2 regions of the Kocuria sp. SM24M-10 genome follow, and region 2 is predicted to be linked to the other one. Evidence: predicted binding sites of a transcription regulator. Region 2 holds the regulator's gene; the other holds the start of a gene.
The links. Region 2 encodes LexA, which represses DNA repair genes until DNA is damaged. Its sites were predicted from a motif close to TCGAACANNTGTTCGA; they were not measured.

Region 1 (7,449 bases), on a different contig from region 2:
GGTGTAGAGGGTCACGGTAGCCATTGGGGCCTCCTGCTCGGTGCTGGGGGGAAAGTGCCGGGGAAGGGCGGGGGCCCTCCCCCGGCACGGGGTCGGCTGGTCAGCTGGTGGGCTCGGTGTCCTCGTCGGCCTCGATGGGGTCCAGGGCTTCGGTGAGGGTGTGCGTAGCGCGCAGGACGTTTGCGGCGGTGGCCTTGATGGTCTCGGGGTCGGTCTTGCTCCACCCGGCGACGTAGCCCACGGAGTAGGCGGCGGTGTCCAGGCCGAAAATTCCAGCGACGATGTAGGCCACGGACTCGGCCTCGGTCTCCTTGATGCCACGGTGGGCGATGTATTCGGCGTGGTCCTCATCGGCGTGCAGGAGGACGTGGGCGGCCTCGTGGATCGCGGTCTTGGCGGCCTGGGCGTCGGAGACGTTGGCCTCCACGACGACGCGGCGGGTGCCGTCGGTGGTGGTGTAGCCGTTGGTCTCCCCCGGGATGGGCTCGCGGGTGACGGTCCAGCCGATGCCCTCCAGGTAGGCGGCGGTGCGGGCGTACAGGTCAGCGTCGTCGGAGCCCTCCAGGCGGCGGGCCGGGTGAGCCGGGGCCGCCACGCCTTCAATGGGGTCGGTCTGGGAAATGTCGAACACGGAGAGGATCGGAAAAATGGTGATCTTCTTCTCCTCGTCCTCTCCGGTCTGCTCGTTCTTCTCGGTGACCTTCTTGGAGCTGTAGCCAAAAATCTTGATGGACTTCTCGCCCTTGCGCACCTGGCGGCCCTTGGCCTGCCACTGACGGAAGCCAGCGACCTGGGTCGCGTGCGGGCACTGGGCGGTGATCAGCAGGACGTTGTTGATGCTGAAATTGTGGAAGCTGGCGGCGTAGTCCAGGAACTTCTGCCACTCCCCCGAGGTCGCCAGAGCCTCGACCTGGTTGGTCAGCTTCTCGTGCAGGGCCTTTGCCTCGGCCTGGCGCTGTTCGGCGGTCTTGCGGGTCTTGGTCTTGGTGGTCATTATTTTTCCCTTTCCTTGGTGGTCTTTCTTATAGTTCTATACTAGTCCCTCCGCGTAAATGTGGCAAGTCTTTTTTCTGGTTTTACTGGTATTTTGGTGGCGCGCGGCCGGTATTTATTTGGCTTTTAGGCGCGGGGCGCCCCGCGCCCCAGGATGCGCGCCGGGGGTCCCTTTGGCGCTTTGGGACGGGTGTGTGCTGGGTGTTGGCCCTGAGCCTTTTCGGAGGTCTCCACGCGCCGCCAGTAGCTCGGTACGCGGCCCCGGCCGGGCACCTCATCCCGTCGTCTGTCCTTGGAAGAAAGAACCCGGCCCACTGCCGCTGGTGCAGCCGGAGAACCGCAGGCCGGCGACCATGGGAAACGCTCCGCTGCTTTTTCGGTGGCGGCCGCGAATGGATGAAGGCCGACCCGTAACTACTCGGGTCGGCCTTCGCCCAGGTGCCTTTTATGTGTCATCGTGCCTTTATGACAAATAGGCACGGTGACACATAGGCATGGTGCTGCAAATTGCTCACTGGCTGCGTGGACGTCCTGGGCTGAGCACCCCGGGTCCGGTGAACTCCTCGACGCCGTACTTGGTGTGCAGGTCATCAAGGGACGTGGTGAGCAGTCCGGTGATCCAGTCGGACCAGGAAATGCCGGGGCCGGCGTCGATGACGTAGGCCCTTTTCAGCTCGGTGAGCAGAGGTTTCGGCACCGTCACGCGGAGACGGTCGCGCTGCTCGACGGCTGCTGTGGACTGCGGCGGCGTTTCGGGTTGGGGTGCAGGTTCAGGCGCCGGCGCGGGCGTCTCCTGCTCTGGTGCTGTGGGCGCGATAGGGTCCGCACCGCTGCGACGGCGCCGGGAGGCTTTGGGGGCGTGCTGGGTCGGCATCGGTGAATCTCCTAGGCGGTGAGGGTCCGGTAGTGACGGTCATAGAGCTCTGCGATTGGCTTGGCGTCAGCACCCATTTGACTCAGGGACACTCCGGCCTGAATGGCCCGGCTGATAATGACGCGCTGCGGCACCGGAGGGTCCAGCACTAGGTCCCCGAATTGTTCGGCCAGGGATAGCCTCCAGTGCCGGTCTTCAATGACGTTGGATCGCCATTTATTGACCAGCACCGCAGAAAGCGTCACGGGCACGTGGTAATGCTGGCGGACCCGAGCCACGCTTTCCTCGATTTCCACGAGTGCATCAGCAGAGAAAAGGGTGGGCTCGGTAACGGCCAGGACCCGATCGGCGGCTGCCAATGCGGCCAAGGTGAGGGCTCCGATATTGGGCGGGCAGTCGATGAGCACGACGTCATAGCCGGCGGCGACCTCGCTGGCCTGAATGGCCTCGTGCAGCAGTTTCACCCTGGCGGGGGTGCGCGGATTCTGGGTGAGGTCCCGCTCGACGGCAGCAAGGTCCCGATCCACGGTGGGAGCCAGGTCTAGCCCGGACCATGCGGTGGACACGATGACGTCGGCAAGTGGAACGGGCCCATCTTCGGTGAGCACGTCGGCGGTGATGGGCTGGCCTTCGGGTATCTCCTGGTCATAGAGAGTCCGGGTGAGATTGCCTTGGGGGTCCAGGTCGATAGCGAGGACTCGGGCGCCGGCGCGGCTGCCGGCGTGGGCGAGGTTGGCGGTAGTCGTTGTCTTACCGACTCCGCCCTTCTGTTGAGCTACTGCGATGGTGAGCGGAGGAGTCACGCCAGAACCACCTTTCCAATTGCGCCTTTATGACCTATAGGCATGGTGCCTATGTGCCCTTCCCTTCCCACCTTATGTCATCGTGCCTTTATGGCATATAGGCACGGGGTGTTGGGTGTTCTACGGTTCGCACGCTGGAAGGAGGCTGTCCACGACGGCCGGGGTCAGAGGTGAGGTTGCAACGGAAGGGGGCTGGCCGTTGTGGACAGGCGGGGTGCTGGGTCCCGGTGCCCATGTGGGCACGGGGGTACGGACCGTATCCACGGTGGCGCGGTTGGTCATGGGTGCTCAGCTGACCGTGCGCAGCTCTGCCCAGTCGGTGGTGTAGCTAGGAGAAAGGTCGGCCTGCCGATTGCGCCAGGGGGCAGGGGAGTTGGTGCCGAGTCTCCCCAGCGCAAGGGTGGCAGTGCCAAAGCGACGGTTCACGGCGTCGATCAACTCACCGAGGGGTGCTGGTTGTTCGATGACGCCGGGCAGGACGGGCACGGCCCCCTCGGGGGCGAGGTCTGTGCAGAGGATGCCGGCGCGCATGTAGGACATCCCGTGCACCAGCTTGGGCACCAGGGCCGCCCGGGCCGCGGCCACCAGGGGAGCGGGTTCATTGGTGGGCACGGCCAGATGCACGTGCGTAGAGACGTTGTGTGCGGGCCCGGGCCGGTGCGGGGAGGTGCTCGCGAACACTGTGAAGCGCCCGGTGACCTCGCCTTCCTTCCGGAGCCGGCGGGAGGCTCGCTGGGCGAACTCGGCCACCGCGGCTCCGACGATCTCGGGGTCCCAGATGGGGTCCGGGAAGGACCGGGAGACCAGGATCTGCTGCTTGGTCGCGACCTCGTCCTCCACCGGGATGGCGGGGAAACCGTTGAGCTCCAGCACGGTGCGCATCTGCACCACGGAGAACGTGTTCCGGATGGCCACCGGGTCGGCATCGCGCAGGTCGGCGATGGTCTCGATGCCCATCGCCTCCAGCCGCTGGGCCAGCCGCCCGGCGATCCCCCAGACCTCGGTGACCGGCAGGGCCGCCAGGAGTCGGTCCCAGTACCCCTCGGGGGCCTGGTCCCAGTGGACGACTCCACCGGTGGCGGGCAGCTTTTTGGCGGTCTCGGCGGCGATCTTGGCCCGCGTCTTCGAGCTGGCGATCCCGATGCTCACGGGCAGCCCGACGTTGCGGGCCACCGTGGCTTTTAACCGGCGCGCCCACCGCACTTGCTCCTCGGGTGTGCCCTCCGGGGGGAGGAGGAAGCACTCGTCGATGGAGTACACCTCCTGACCCCTCGCGTGGCGGGCCAACAGCAGCATCACCCGCTCCGACAGGTCCGCATACAGCTGGTAGTTGGAGGACCGCTTTTCCAGCCCCCAGCGTTGGGCGTCGGCGCGCAGTTGGAACCAGGGGTCGCCCATCTTGATGCCCAGGGCCTTGGCCTCGGGGGAGCGGGCGACGACGCAGCCGTCGTTGTTGGAGAGCACCACCAGCGGCTTGCCGGCCAGGGAGGGCTCGAAGAGGGCCTCGCAGGAGGCATAGAAATTGTTGACGTCCACCAGGGCAATCACGGGTCATCACCTTGTCTGGCCCGGCTAGTGCAGTTTCCGGGAGTGGACGTGGTGGATCGAGTAGGTCACCACACCCCATACCTGGAGCTGGGTCATCGAGGGAATCGTGATGTCGGGATAAGCGGGGTTCTCGGCGTGGAGGACCACGCCGTGGTCGTGGACGTGGAGGCGTTTGACGGTGAACTCGTCGTCGTAGACGGCGATCACCACATCACCGTGTTTGGGGGTGATGGATCGGTCCACGAGGATTTCGTCGCCGTGGTAGATCCCTGCTCCTTCCATGGAGTCTCCGGTGACCCGGAATGCGTAGGTGGAGGTGACGTCTCTGATCAGGACCTCGTTGAGGTCGATCCGGCCGTCGTCGAAGCTGTCCTGGGCAGGGGAGGGGAAGCCAGCCGGGACTCGGACCAGGACCGCAGAGACCAGCGCGGGGCGGTCAATGGTGAGCGGTACTGGGTGTGTCATGCCGCCAGGATAGAACACTTATTCTAAAGCTCAGTCCATAAACACAATAGACCCGTACAAATATACGGTTTGACTGGTGTCGATGCTGCGGATTCTCCCGGTCCGACCGGACACGCCAAGGGGGACCGGCTACGGCGCCGAGGCGGCGCCGGCGGCTTGGTTTTGGCCGGCGGCGATCTGGGCGGCCCAGCGTTGCCGGAACGGCCGGCGGGGGCCAGGCACGGGAGAGGACGCCGGGGCGGTGTGGGCGGTCGCGCAGTGGGGGGGTGCCGGCAACCAGAGTGATCTGCGATGCCGCAGGTGGGGCCCCGCCATGGGATTCAGCGGGGCCCCGTGCGTCCATGAAGCGGCCAAGCCTGGACGCACATCGATGAGGGCACCTGCCTGCCGGTGGATTGTCTTTCACGTCCAGCAGGTTCCAGGCGGCGCATCGACGTAGCCAGGGTAGGAGCCGGAACTGGGTCTTACCTAGACACCGAGCACCGCAGCAAACAACCACCTACTCCTCTCACGGCGGGCAGTTCCGCCTAGTTGGTGGTGTAGCTGGGGGAGGGCATCAAGGCAAACCTCAATGAATACTGCGCCCCGAATGGCAACGCTTCCTAGAGGGCCAGATGTCCACTGTTGCTCTCGGGGTGGTGGATTACGGTTATCCGCGGCGTTCTTGGGAGCGTCGGGCGAGCTCGTCGAGGTCGATGTCACCGGCCACGTAGCGGTCGGTGTCGGCCATGGCCGCCGGGGTGGGGGCGAGGTCTTCCAGCACCGCATGGTGCCAGCTCATCTCTGCGGCCAGCACGTGCTGGAGCTGTTCGCGGGCATCGGTGGCTTCGGACTTCCGTTTGCTGAGGAGGGTGTCCACCGGGGGGCCGACCATGGCGCCTAGCGCGGCCGTGGTCACGGCGACACCTATGACCAGGACCCCCAGCGCCCCCAAGGCATGGGCGGTTCCTTGCCGCGCGTGGAATGCACGACTCTTCCGCTTTTGTCGTTGTCGCATCAGCAAAAGGGTACGGGAGTGCGTTTCCCGGATCGAAACGCGGCTCATGCCTGGTGTTTGTCCACCGTTCAACTGAACCGATTCGTCTCGTGCTTCCATCGACGGCCTTCCGAGGTGCGGTGGTCACGGGAGTAGACGACTGCCAGCACGGGGAGGACACTGGGCGTCGGTGAAAGGCATCTCACCCGAAAGGCCGGGGCTCGTCCCCGGTCTTTCGGGTGCCGTGAGGGCCGCTGCTGTGGTCCCGGTGGACTCCCTCAGCGGGTGCCTGGCTTAAAAGGGGGCGGGCCCTGCCTAGTCGAGGGGGCGGCAGGGCCCGTCCGATGCCCGCACGGGGGAGGTGGCGGAACATCGTCGATCAGCATCTACTCCTGTGGCACGCAGGAATACGTCCATCTGCGGCAGGAGTACTGGCCGTTGCTGATCGATGTCCCCAGGGTAGGACACGTGTGCGTTCGTGTACGTGGTGCGGTGGAAGGTGAAGTCGTGTGTCGGCCGGCGCTAGGTGGGGTAGGGAGCCGCCGGGGAGCACTCCGGCGGGTCCCTGGTAGGCAGGTTCGGCCATGGGAGGGGTCCTGTGCTGGGGGCGGGATCAAGCTAGCGGTGCGGCGGCGCGGCCGGCTGCGATCTGGGTGGCCCAGCGTTGCCGGAACGGCCGGCGGGGGCCCGGGGCGGGAGAGGACGCGGGGAGGGCCGCGGCGGCCGCTGTGCGGGCTGCGTAGCGTTCGGCGGCCGCGCGTGCTGCTGCGCGGCGCTGGGCGGCCTCGGCGGCGATCCGCTGGTCGCGGGACCGCAGGGGGGTGCCGTCGGGGTGGGTCCAGGCGCGCATCCGGGCGGCCAGCCAGGCGGCGGGGTTGTCGATGCCTTCCACGGTGAGGAAGCCGTAGCGGGTGCCCTGAGGGGTCCAGTCCAGGGCGGTGAGCACGTCGGCGATGGTCCATCCGGCTTCGAAGAACGGCTTGCACACGCTGGTGACGTGGGCGGTGGTGAGCTGGCGCAGCACGATGGCCTCGTGCTGGAGTTCCAGGGCAGCCGCCCGCTGAGTCTCCTTCCGCGCCCGACGGGTCACCCGCCCTGTCAAAGGCTCCGTCGTCGCATGACGGGGCCACAGCGGGGCTGTACGACGACTCAGGGCCGCGACCACCTCGCGCCGCTGCGCGGCGCGCTTTCGGGTCGGTCGCGGCGTAGCCGCGTCCTTCGGGGAAAGTTCTTCGCGCGCGTGCGGGGAGAGATTCTCCCACTTCGTGGGGACCGGGGTGTCAGTTATCTCCACAGGCTCACCTGCCGGCTGGACGGTGTTGTGGATGAGCGCGTAGACGGGGGCCTCTCCGCGGGTGCGGCCGGTGGCGGCCGGGGTGCGCCCCGCGCTGCGGCCGGTGGCCACCACGGCCAGCAGCCCGCACTCGCGCAGGTGACGGATCACCCGGGCCACGGTGGAGCGGGAGCGGTCGATCTTCTCCGCGACCCAGTCCCAGGTTGTGCGCCAGGTGCGCGAGGCGGGGTCCTGCTGGCGGCAGATGATCTCCACCACGGCCAGCAGATTCGCCCGGGCATCGGCGCGCAACTGCTCGAGGCCGGCATGCTCCAGAACGGCCCGGCGCCAGGCGGCAACGTGCTTGGCAAGCTGGCAACCCGTGGGCACCGCCCGCAGCACGACCGCCCTGGAACGCTCCTGCTCCACCCGCACACGGCGGGCGTGAGAGAGGAACTTGTGGGCGGACGGGTGCTCGTCCTGGTCAGCGGCAAACGTCACGTCGGCAGCACGGAGC
Region 2 (7,449 bases):
CGCGGCCGAAGGCGGCGTCGAGGTCCACGAGATGGATCCACTCCGCGCCGGCCTCCTGCCAGGCGAGCGCGGCCTCCAGGGGGTCGCCGTAGCCGGTCTCGGAGCCGGCCTCGCCCTGGACCAGGCGCACGGCCTGGCCGTCGGCGACGTCGACGGCGGGCAGCAGCTGCAGGCGGGGGGTCTCGCTCAGGGGCATGGGATCTCTTCCTTCTCGGGCTCCCGGGCGGCGCGGGGCCGGACGGGGCTGCTCGGGTGGTGGAGCTGCTCGGGGAGCCGCTCCGGGTCGGGGACGTGCGGGACGGGCGGGCTCAGCGGGCCTGGAACCAGGAGTACCAGCCGTAGCCGATGAGCCCGGCGGCGACCAGGGCCAGGACCACCACCGTCCAGGCCGGCATCTTCTGCCGGTGGAACGAGATGGCGCCGCCGGCGATGAAGGCGCCGAGGACCATCACGACGACGGCGGCGCTCACGCGGCGTCGTCCTCCTGCTGGAGGGTCGGGCGCCCGGCCAGGGTGTCCCCGCCCAGGGGGTCACCGGCCTTGAGGTGGTCCAGCCGCCCGGTCCGAGGGAGGGTGCCCAGCCAGTTGCGCAGCAGCTGGATGCCGGCCTCGGAGGACTTCTCCGGGTGGAACTGCGTGGCGCACAGCGCCCCGTTCTCCACGGCGGCGATGAACCGTCCCCCGTGCTCGGACCAGGTGACCTGCGGCGGCTTCATCTTCAGGATGTTCTGCGGGAAGTCCCACTCCTGCACCCCGTAGGAGTGCACGAAGTAGAAGCGCTCGTCCTCGATGCCCCGGAACAGCACCGAGTCCTCGGGCGGGTCGACGGTGTTCCAGCCCATGTGCGGGACCACGTCGGCCTTCAGCCGCTCGACGACGCCGGGCCACTCGCCCATGCCCCCGGTCTCCTGACCGTGCTCGACGCCGGACTCGAAGAGGACCTGCAGGCCCACGCAGATGCCCAGCACGGGGCGCCCGCCGGCGAGGCGGCGGCCGATCAGGCGCAGGCCGTCGACGGAGCGCAGACCGTCCATGACCGCGGCGAACGCGCCGACGCCGGGCACGACGAGCCCGTCCGCGTCCAGGACGGCCTCGGGGTCGGCGCTGAGCACCACGTCGGCCCCGGCGGCCTCGAGGGCGCGCACGGCCGAGCGGACGTTGCCCGCGCCGTAGTCGAGGACCGTGACGGTGGGCCGGGCGGGGCGCTCCGGCCGGGTGTACTCCTCCGGCATGCGATCTCCTTCCGCGCTCACAGGGCGCCCTTGGTCGACGGGACGCCGCTGACCCGGGGGTCGGGCTCCACGGCCTGGCGCAGGGCGCGCGCGAGGGCCTTGAACTGGGCCTCGGCGATGTGGTGCGGGTCCCGGCCGGCCAGCAGCGTGATGTGCAGGCAGATCCCGGCGTGGTGGGCGAGGGACTCGAAGACGTGCTGGACCATCGAGCCGGTGAAGTGCCCGCCGATGAGGTGGTACTGCTGGCCCTCGGGCTCCCCGGTGTGCACCGCGTAGGGGCGGCCGGAGATGTCCACCACGGCGTTGGCCAGGGCCTCGTCCAGCGGGACGGTGGCCTCGCCGAAGCGGCGGATGCCGGCCTTGTCTCCCAGGGCCTGCCGCAGGGCGTCCCCGAGGACGATGGCCGTGTCCTCGACCGTGTGGTGGACGTCGATGTGGGTGTCGCCGGTGGCCCGGATCCGCATGTCGATGAGGGAGTGCTTCGACAGGGCGGTGAGCATGTGGTCGTAGAACGGCACCGAGGTGTCGATGTCGTTCGCGCCCGTGCCGTCGAGGTCGATCTCGACGGACACGGAGGACTCGCTCGTGCGCCGCTCCAGGGAGGCGCGGCGGGGGGCACGGGTGCCGGTGGGGCTCTGGTCGGTCATGCGGGTGGAACTCCTCGCGGGCGCGGCGCGGCCGTCGACGGGCCGCGGGGTGGCCCGGGCCGCCCCGGGCGGGCGGCGCGTCGGGCCCGGTGGTTGTCTGCCTCCATGCTATCCGGGACGGAGGGCCCCGGTTCGCGGGGCCTCAGCCGGCGGAGACGATCCGCTCCATGCTGGTCAGGAAGGCGGTGGTCTCCTCCTCCGTGCCGGCGGTGACCCGCAGGTGGCCGGGGATCCCGACGTCGCGCACCAGCACCCCGTCCTCGAGCAGCGCCTGCCACATGGCCCGGGAGTCCGGCATCCCGCCGAAGAACACGAAGTTGGAGTCCGACGCCGCCGGTGCGAGCCCGAGCCGACGCAGCTCCTCGACGATGCGGTCCCGCTGGCGCTTGATGTCCTCGACGTTGGCCAGCAGCGCCGCCGAGTGGCGCAGGGCGGCCAGGGCGGTCGCCTGGGTGACGGCCGAGAGGTGGTAGGGCAGGCGCACGAGCCGGATCGCGTCGGCGACCTCGGGAGCCGCGGCGAAGTAGCCCAGCCGGGCACCGGCGAGCGCGAAGGCCTTGCTCATGGTGCGGCTGACGATCAGGCGGGGCCGGCCCGCCAGCAGGGACAGCGCGGTGCCCGTGCCCCGGTGGGAGAACTCCGCGTAGGCCTCGTCCACGACCACGACGGCCCGGTTGGGCTCACCGGCCTCGTACACGGCCGTGACGACGTCCTCGTCCAGGGCCGTGCCCGTCGGGTTGTTGGGCGAGCAGAGGAAGACGACGTCGGGGCGGTGCCGGCGGACCTGCTCGGCCGCCGACTCCGCGGTGAGCCCGAAGTCCGCGGATCGTTCCCCCGCCACGAAACCGGTGTGCGTGCCCGCGGCCAGCAGGGGGTACATGGAGTAGGTCGGGACGAAGGTGAGCAGGGAGCGCCCGGGGCCGCCGAAGGCCTGCAGGACCTGCTGCAGGATCTCGTTGGAGCCGTTGGCCGCCCAGAGGTTCTCGGCCTCCAGCCCGTTGCCCAGGTATCCGGCGAGCTCCTCGCGCAGGGCCGTGAACTCCCGGTCCGGGTACCGGTTGAGGGTCCGGGCCGCCGCGGTGACCTCCTCCACGATCGCGGCGTGCACGTCCGCCGGGACCGGGTGGGTGTTCTCGTTGGTGTTGAGCGCCACGGCGACGTCCAGCTGCGGGGCGCCGTAGGGGGCCTTGCCGCGCAGGTCGTCGCGCAGCGGGAGGGCGTTGAGTCGGTCCAGGTTCTGCGTCACCCGAACAGTTTAGACCTGCCCGCGGCGCCCGCCCGCGGAGGGCTCGAGCGGGGTGGAGGGGTCAGTGGGCGGCGCCGAGCTCGATCAGCAGCACGCCGCCCATGATGAGCGCGATGCCCAGCACCATGAGCCGGCTCAGCGGCTCGCCGAAGAGCAGCCGGCCCGCGACCGCGGTGAGCGCCACGCCCGCCGCGGCCCAGATGCCGTAGGCCACGCCCAGCCCCAGACCCTGGCGGAGGGCGAGGGCGAGCAGCGTGAACGCGAGCAGGTAGCCGGCCAGCACGGCGGCGTACCAGCGCCGGCGGCCCTGCGCCGCGACCCGCAGGGACAGGGTGGCGGCGACCTCGGTGAGGATCGCCCCGGTCAGGTACAGCCAGGCCATCAGGCGCCGCCGTCCCCGGCTGCCCGGTGGGCGCCGACCTCCACGCAGAGCACCCCGGCGACCACCAGGGCGATGCCGGCGAGCACCAGCGGGCTCAGGGCCTCCCCGAAGACCAGGGCCGCCAGGAGGGCGGTGAGCGTCACGCCCGTGGCCGCCCAGATCCCGTAGGCCACGCCGACGGGCAGCCCGCGGCGCAGCACCGCCGCGAGGAACACGAACGCGGCGCTGTAGCCGGAGACGACGAGCAGGTACCAGCCCAGGTGTTCCAGGGCGGCCTTCAGGGCCAGCGAGGCGGCCACCTCGCTGCAGATCGCGGCGCCCAGCAGCGGCCAGACGGTGTCCCTCCGGCTCCGGGGAGGCCGCGGGGCACCACGGGCGGACACGATGGACGGCGGGCTGCCGTGGTCGGGACGCGGACGGCGGGCTCCAGGGCTCATGCCCCGACCCTACCGACGCGGAGCACGGCGCCGGGACGGAGTGCCCGGCGGCAGGTCCGGCGTTCGGCCGGCCGGGACGGACGGCCCGTCAGGCGGCGGGGACCTCCAGGAGCTGGCCCGCGTGGAGGAGAGAGCTGTCGAGGTCGTTGAGCTCCACGATCTCGTCCATGACGTCCCGTGGGTCCCGCTCCGGGTCGGCCTGCACGGCCAGGTCCCACAGGCTCTGCCCGGGGTGCACCGTGGCCTGCTCCGTCCCGGCCCCCGTGACGGGCTCGCTGGTGGCCGTGGCCGTGGACGGGACGAGGAAGATCACGGCGAGCACGACCAGTGCCGCGGAGCCGGCCAGCACGGGCAGGCCCAGCAGCACCAGGCGACCCCGCCGGGTCAGGACCAGCGGAGCGCGGGAGGTCCCTGCCGACGGGCGGGCCCGGCGGGCCGCGCGGGCCGGGCCGCCGAGGGGCCGGGGGCGGCGCGCGACGACGGCGCTGAGGGTGGCACTGGCACTCATGACATGAACTCCTTGACGTTCCCGCACGGGGCGGGCGATCTCGAACACCGGTCCGACCGGCGGCCCGTCCGGGCCTGCATGCGATCGAACATACTTTCGAATACCGATGACCCATGTCTAGCACGCGTCTGCGAAGGCTGTCGACACCGGGTCGTACATATGTTTGAAGACACACGGCGTGTCGCCTAGGCTGGGAGCACGTTCGGGCCTCGGGCCGGCACGCGTTCCGACTTCCCCCGGCTCCCTGCTGGCTGAGACCCATCGAAGCACCCGGGTCCGACATCGGAACGGGGCCGGCGCGCACCGGAGGCACCACCAGCCGGACGCGAAAGGACGACGCTCCCATGGCTCAGCCCCCCACCCCCGAGGAGTCCCGCGCCCGGGCCGGGCGCACCGGCGGCCGCGCCCGCGGCCGGGGTCTCAGCGTGCGCCAGCGCACCATCCTCGAGGCCATCCAGCGCTCCATCGCCGAGCACGGATATCCGCCCTCGATGCGCGAGATCGGCGACCTCGTGGGCCTGGCCTCCCTCTCCAGCGTCACCCACCAGCTCTCCCAGCTCGAGAAGCTGGGCTACCTGCGCCGGGATCCGAAGCGCCCCCGGGCGATGGAGGTCCTCACGCCCCTGCAGCTGCGCGACGCGGCCGCCCCGGCGACCCCGGAGGCCCCGCACGAGCCGGCGGACGCGCCCCGCGGCCCCCGTGCCGGTGCACCGGGCGGCATGGCGGAGCTGTCCACCTCCGCGGACGTGACGATGGTGCCCCTGGTGGGCCACATCGCCGCCGGCGGGCCCATCACCGCCGAGCAGGACGTGGAGGACGTGCTGGCGCTGCCCCGCCAGCTGGTGGGCCACGGCGAGCTGTTCATGCTGCGGGTCAAGGGCGACTCCATGATCGACGCCGCCATCTGCGACGGCGACTGGGTCGTGGTCCGCCGGCAGAGCGCCGCCGACAACGGGGACATCGTGGCCGCCCTGCTCGACGACGAGGCCACGGTGAAGACCTTCCGCCAGCGCGACGGGCACACCTGGCTGCTGCCGCAGAACACCCGCTACGAGCCCATCCTCGGGGACCACGCCACGGTGATGGGCAAGGTCGTCTCGGTGCTGCGCAGCCTCTGAGAGCCGCTGTCCGGCACGCGCTGTCCGACAACCCGCTGTCCGGCGCCCGCAGCGGCACGGGGCGCGGCCGCTCGGCCGGGCCCCGTGCCGCGTCCTGACCGGGTCAGGCCGTCGCCAGGCGCGCCAGGGCCCCGAGCACCACCGAGCGGTCCGTGGTGGTCCACAGCGGCGGCAGCGACCCGCGCAGGAACCCCCCGTAGCGGGCCGTGGCGATGCGGGAGTCCAGGATCGCCACGACACCTCGGTCCCCACCGGCCCGGATGAGCCGGCCGGCGCCCTGGGCCAGCCGCACGGCCGCGTGCGTCGCGGAGACGGACATGAACCCGTTGCTCCCCGCCCGCTCGGCGGCCCGGCTGCGGGCCGTGGACAGCGGGTCGTCCGGACGCGGGAAGGGGATCCGGTCGATCATCACCAGCCGGCACGAGGCCCCCGGCACGTCGACGCCCTGCCACAGGCTCATCGTCCCGAACAGGCTCGTGGCGGGGTCGTCCGTGAACTCCTGGACGAGCCCGGCCAGCGAGGACTCCCCCTGGCAGAGGATCGGCAGGTCGGTGCGCCCGCGCAGGGCCTCCGCGGCCTCCTCCGCCGCCCGGCGGGAGGAGAACAGGCCCAGTGCCCCGCCGCGCGAGGCCTCGAGCAGGGCGAGCATCTCCTCCAGCTGGGCCTCGGTCAGGCGCCGGCCCGGCTTCTCCAGGTGCTTGGCGAGGTAGAGGATCCCCTGCCGCGGGTAGTCGAAGGGGCTGCCCACGTCCACGCCCTCCCAGCGCGGGGCGCCCTCGCCGCGGAGCCCGAGGGCCCCGGCGGCGGCGTCGAAGGAGGAGCCGACGGAGAGGGTGGCCGAGGTCAGCACCACGGTGCGGCCGTCGAAGAGGCCCTCCCGCAGGGTCCCGGCCACCGACAGCGGCGCCACGTGCAGGGTGGCCGGGTCGGTGTCCTCGGCGGGGACGTAGCCGCGGCCGGGCTCCCAGCCGCCCTGCCGCGAGATCCAGAGCACCTCGCGGGAGTCGGCGGCGGCGAGGATGCGCTCGGCCAGCTCCAGCACGTCGCTGACCCGTGAGCGGGCCATCTGCCGTCCGGCGTCCCCGTCCTTCTCACCCCCGGAGCCGCCCTTCGACTCGCTCATGACCGTGCGTGCGGCGTCCCGGATCTGGGCCACGGCCGCCGCCTGGGCGTCGTCGAGGCCCCGGTGCAGCAGTTCGGCGGGCGCGCCCAGCAGCGCGGCCTCCAGGTTGGCGGCACCGGCGGTGAGGGAGTCGGGGTTCGCGGCGGTGTGCTTGCGCGCGGAGGCCGCCGCCGCGCGTACCATGGCCGCGGAGAGCTGGCCGGTGACCGCCCCCGTGACCCGGTCCTGCAGCTCGTGGGCCTCGTCGATCACCACGACGTCGTGCTCGGGCAGGACCGTGATGCCCTCGAACGCGTTGATCGCGAGCAGGGCGTGGTTGGTGATCACGATGTCCGCCTCCCCGGCCCGCTGCTTGGCGAGCTCGGCGAAGCACTGCTCGACCAGGGGGCAGCTGCGGCCCAGGCACTCCTTGGCGGTCACGGAGACCTGGCGCCACGCCTTGTCGCTCACGCCCGGGAGCAGCTCGTCGCGGTCACCGGTGTCGGTGGCGCGCGCCCATTCCCGCAGGCGCTGGACCTCCTGGCCCAGCCGGCCGGGCTGCTCGGTGGTCTCCGGCTGCGCGGCGCCGGGGTGCGGGGCGGCGTCGGGCAGGGCGAAGAGCGCGCCGGGGTCGTCCTCGGACGGGTAGCCGCCCTCGAGCTTGTGCAGGCACGCGTAGTTGCTGCGGCCCTTGAGCAGGGCGACGTCGACCTCGTGCTCGAGCTCTCCCTCCAGGGCGGCCAGCAGGCGGGGGACGTCCCGGCCCACGATCTGCGAC

Region 1: a site for LexA is predicted at 4,694-4,709, ahead of ABL57_RS07180 (LexA family transcriptional regulator). Genes of this name have one in related genera too.

What each region holds. Positions count from the first base shown of each region.
Region 1 is NZ_LDNX01000059.1:1,760-9,208, forward strand. It holds gene ABL57_RS07155 (glutaredoxin domain-containing protein) at 1-24, opposite strand, end outside; gene ABL57_RS07160 (ArdC-like ssDNA-binding domain-containing protein) at 101-994, opposite strand; gene ABL57_RS07165 (hypothetical protein) at 1,505-1,696, opposite strand; gene ABL57_RS07170 (ParA family protein) at 1,879-2,670, opposite strand; gene ABL57_RS07175 (Y-family DNA polymerase) at 2,959-4,218, opposite strand; gene ABL57_RS07180 (LexA family transcriptional regulator) at 4,243-4,683, opposite strand; gene ABL57_RS07185 (hypothetical protein) at 5,333-5,581, opposite strand; gene ABL57_RS20660 (hypothetical protein) at 6,273-7,433, opposite strand.
Region 2 is NZ_LDNX01000119.1:20,041-27,489, forward strand. It holds gene priA (bifunctional 1-(5-phosphoribosyl)-5-((5-phosphoribosylamino)methylideneamino)imidazole-4-carboxamide isomerase/phosphoribosylanthranilate isomerase PriA) at 1-196, opposite strand, end outside; gene ABL57_RS22715 (hypothetical protein) at 309-470, opposite strand; gene hisH (imidazole glycerol phosphate synthase subunit HisH) at 467-1,231, opposite strand; gene hisB (imidazoleglycerol-phosphate dehydratase HisB) at 1,249-1,878, opposite strand; gene ABL57_RS13545 (histidinol-phosphate transaminase) at 2,021-3,124, opposite strand; gene ABL57_RS13550 (multidrug efflux SMR transporter) at 3,186-3,506, opposite strand; gene ABL57_RS13555 (multidrug efflux SMR transporter) at 3,506-3,943, opposite strand; gene ABL57_RS13560 (LysM peptidoglycan-binding domain-containing protein) at 4,032-4,451, opposite strand; gene lexA (transcriptional repressor LexA) at 4,796-5,569, shown strand; gene ABL57_RS13570 (ATP-dependent DNA helicase) at 5,673-7,449, opposite strand, start outside.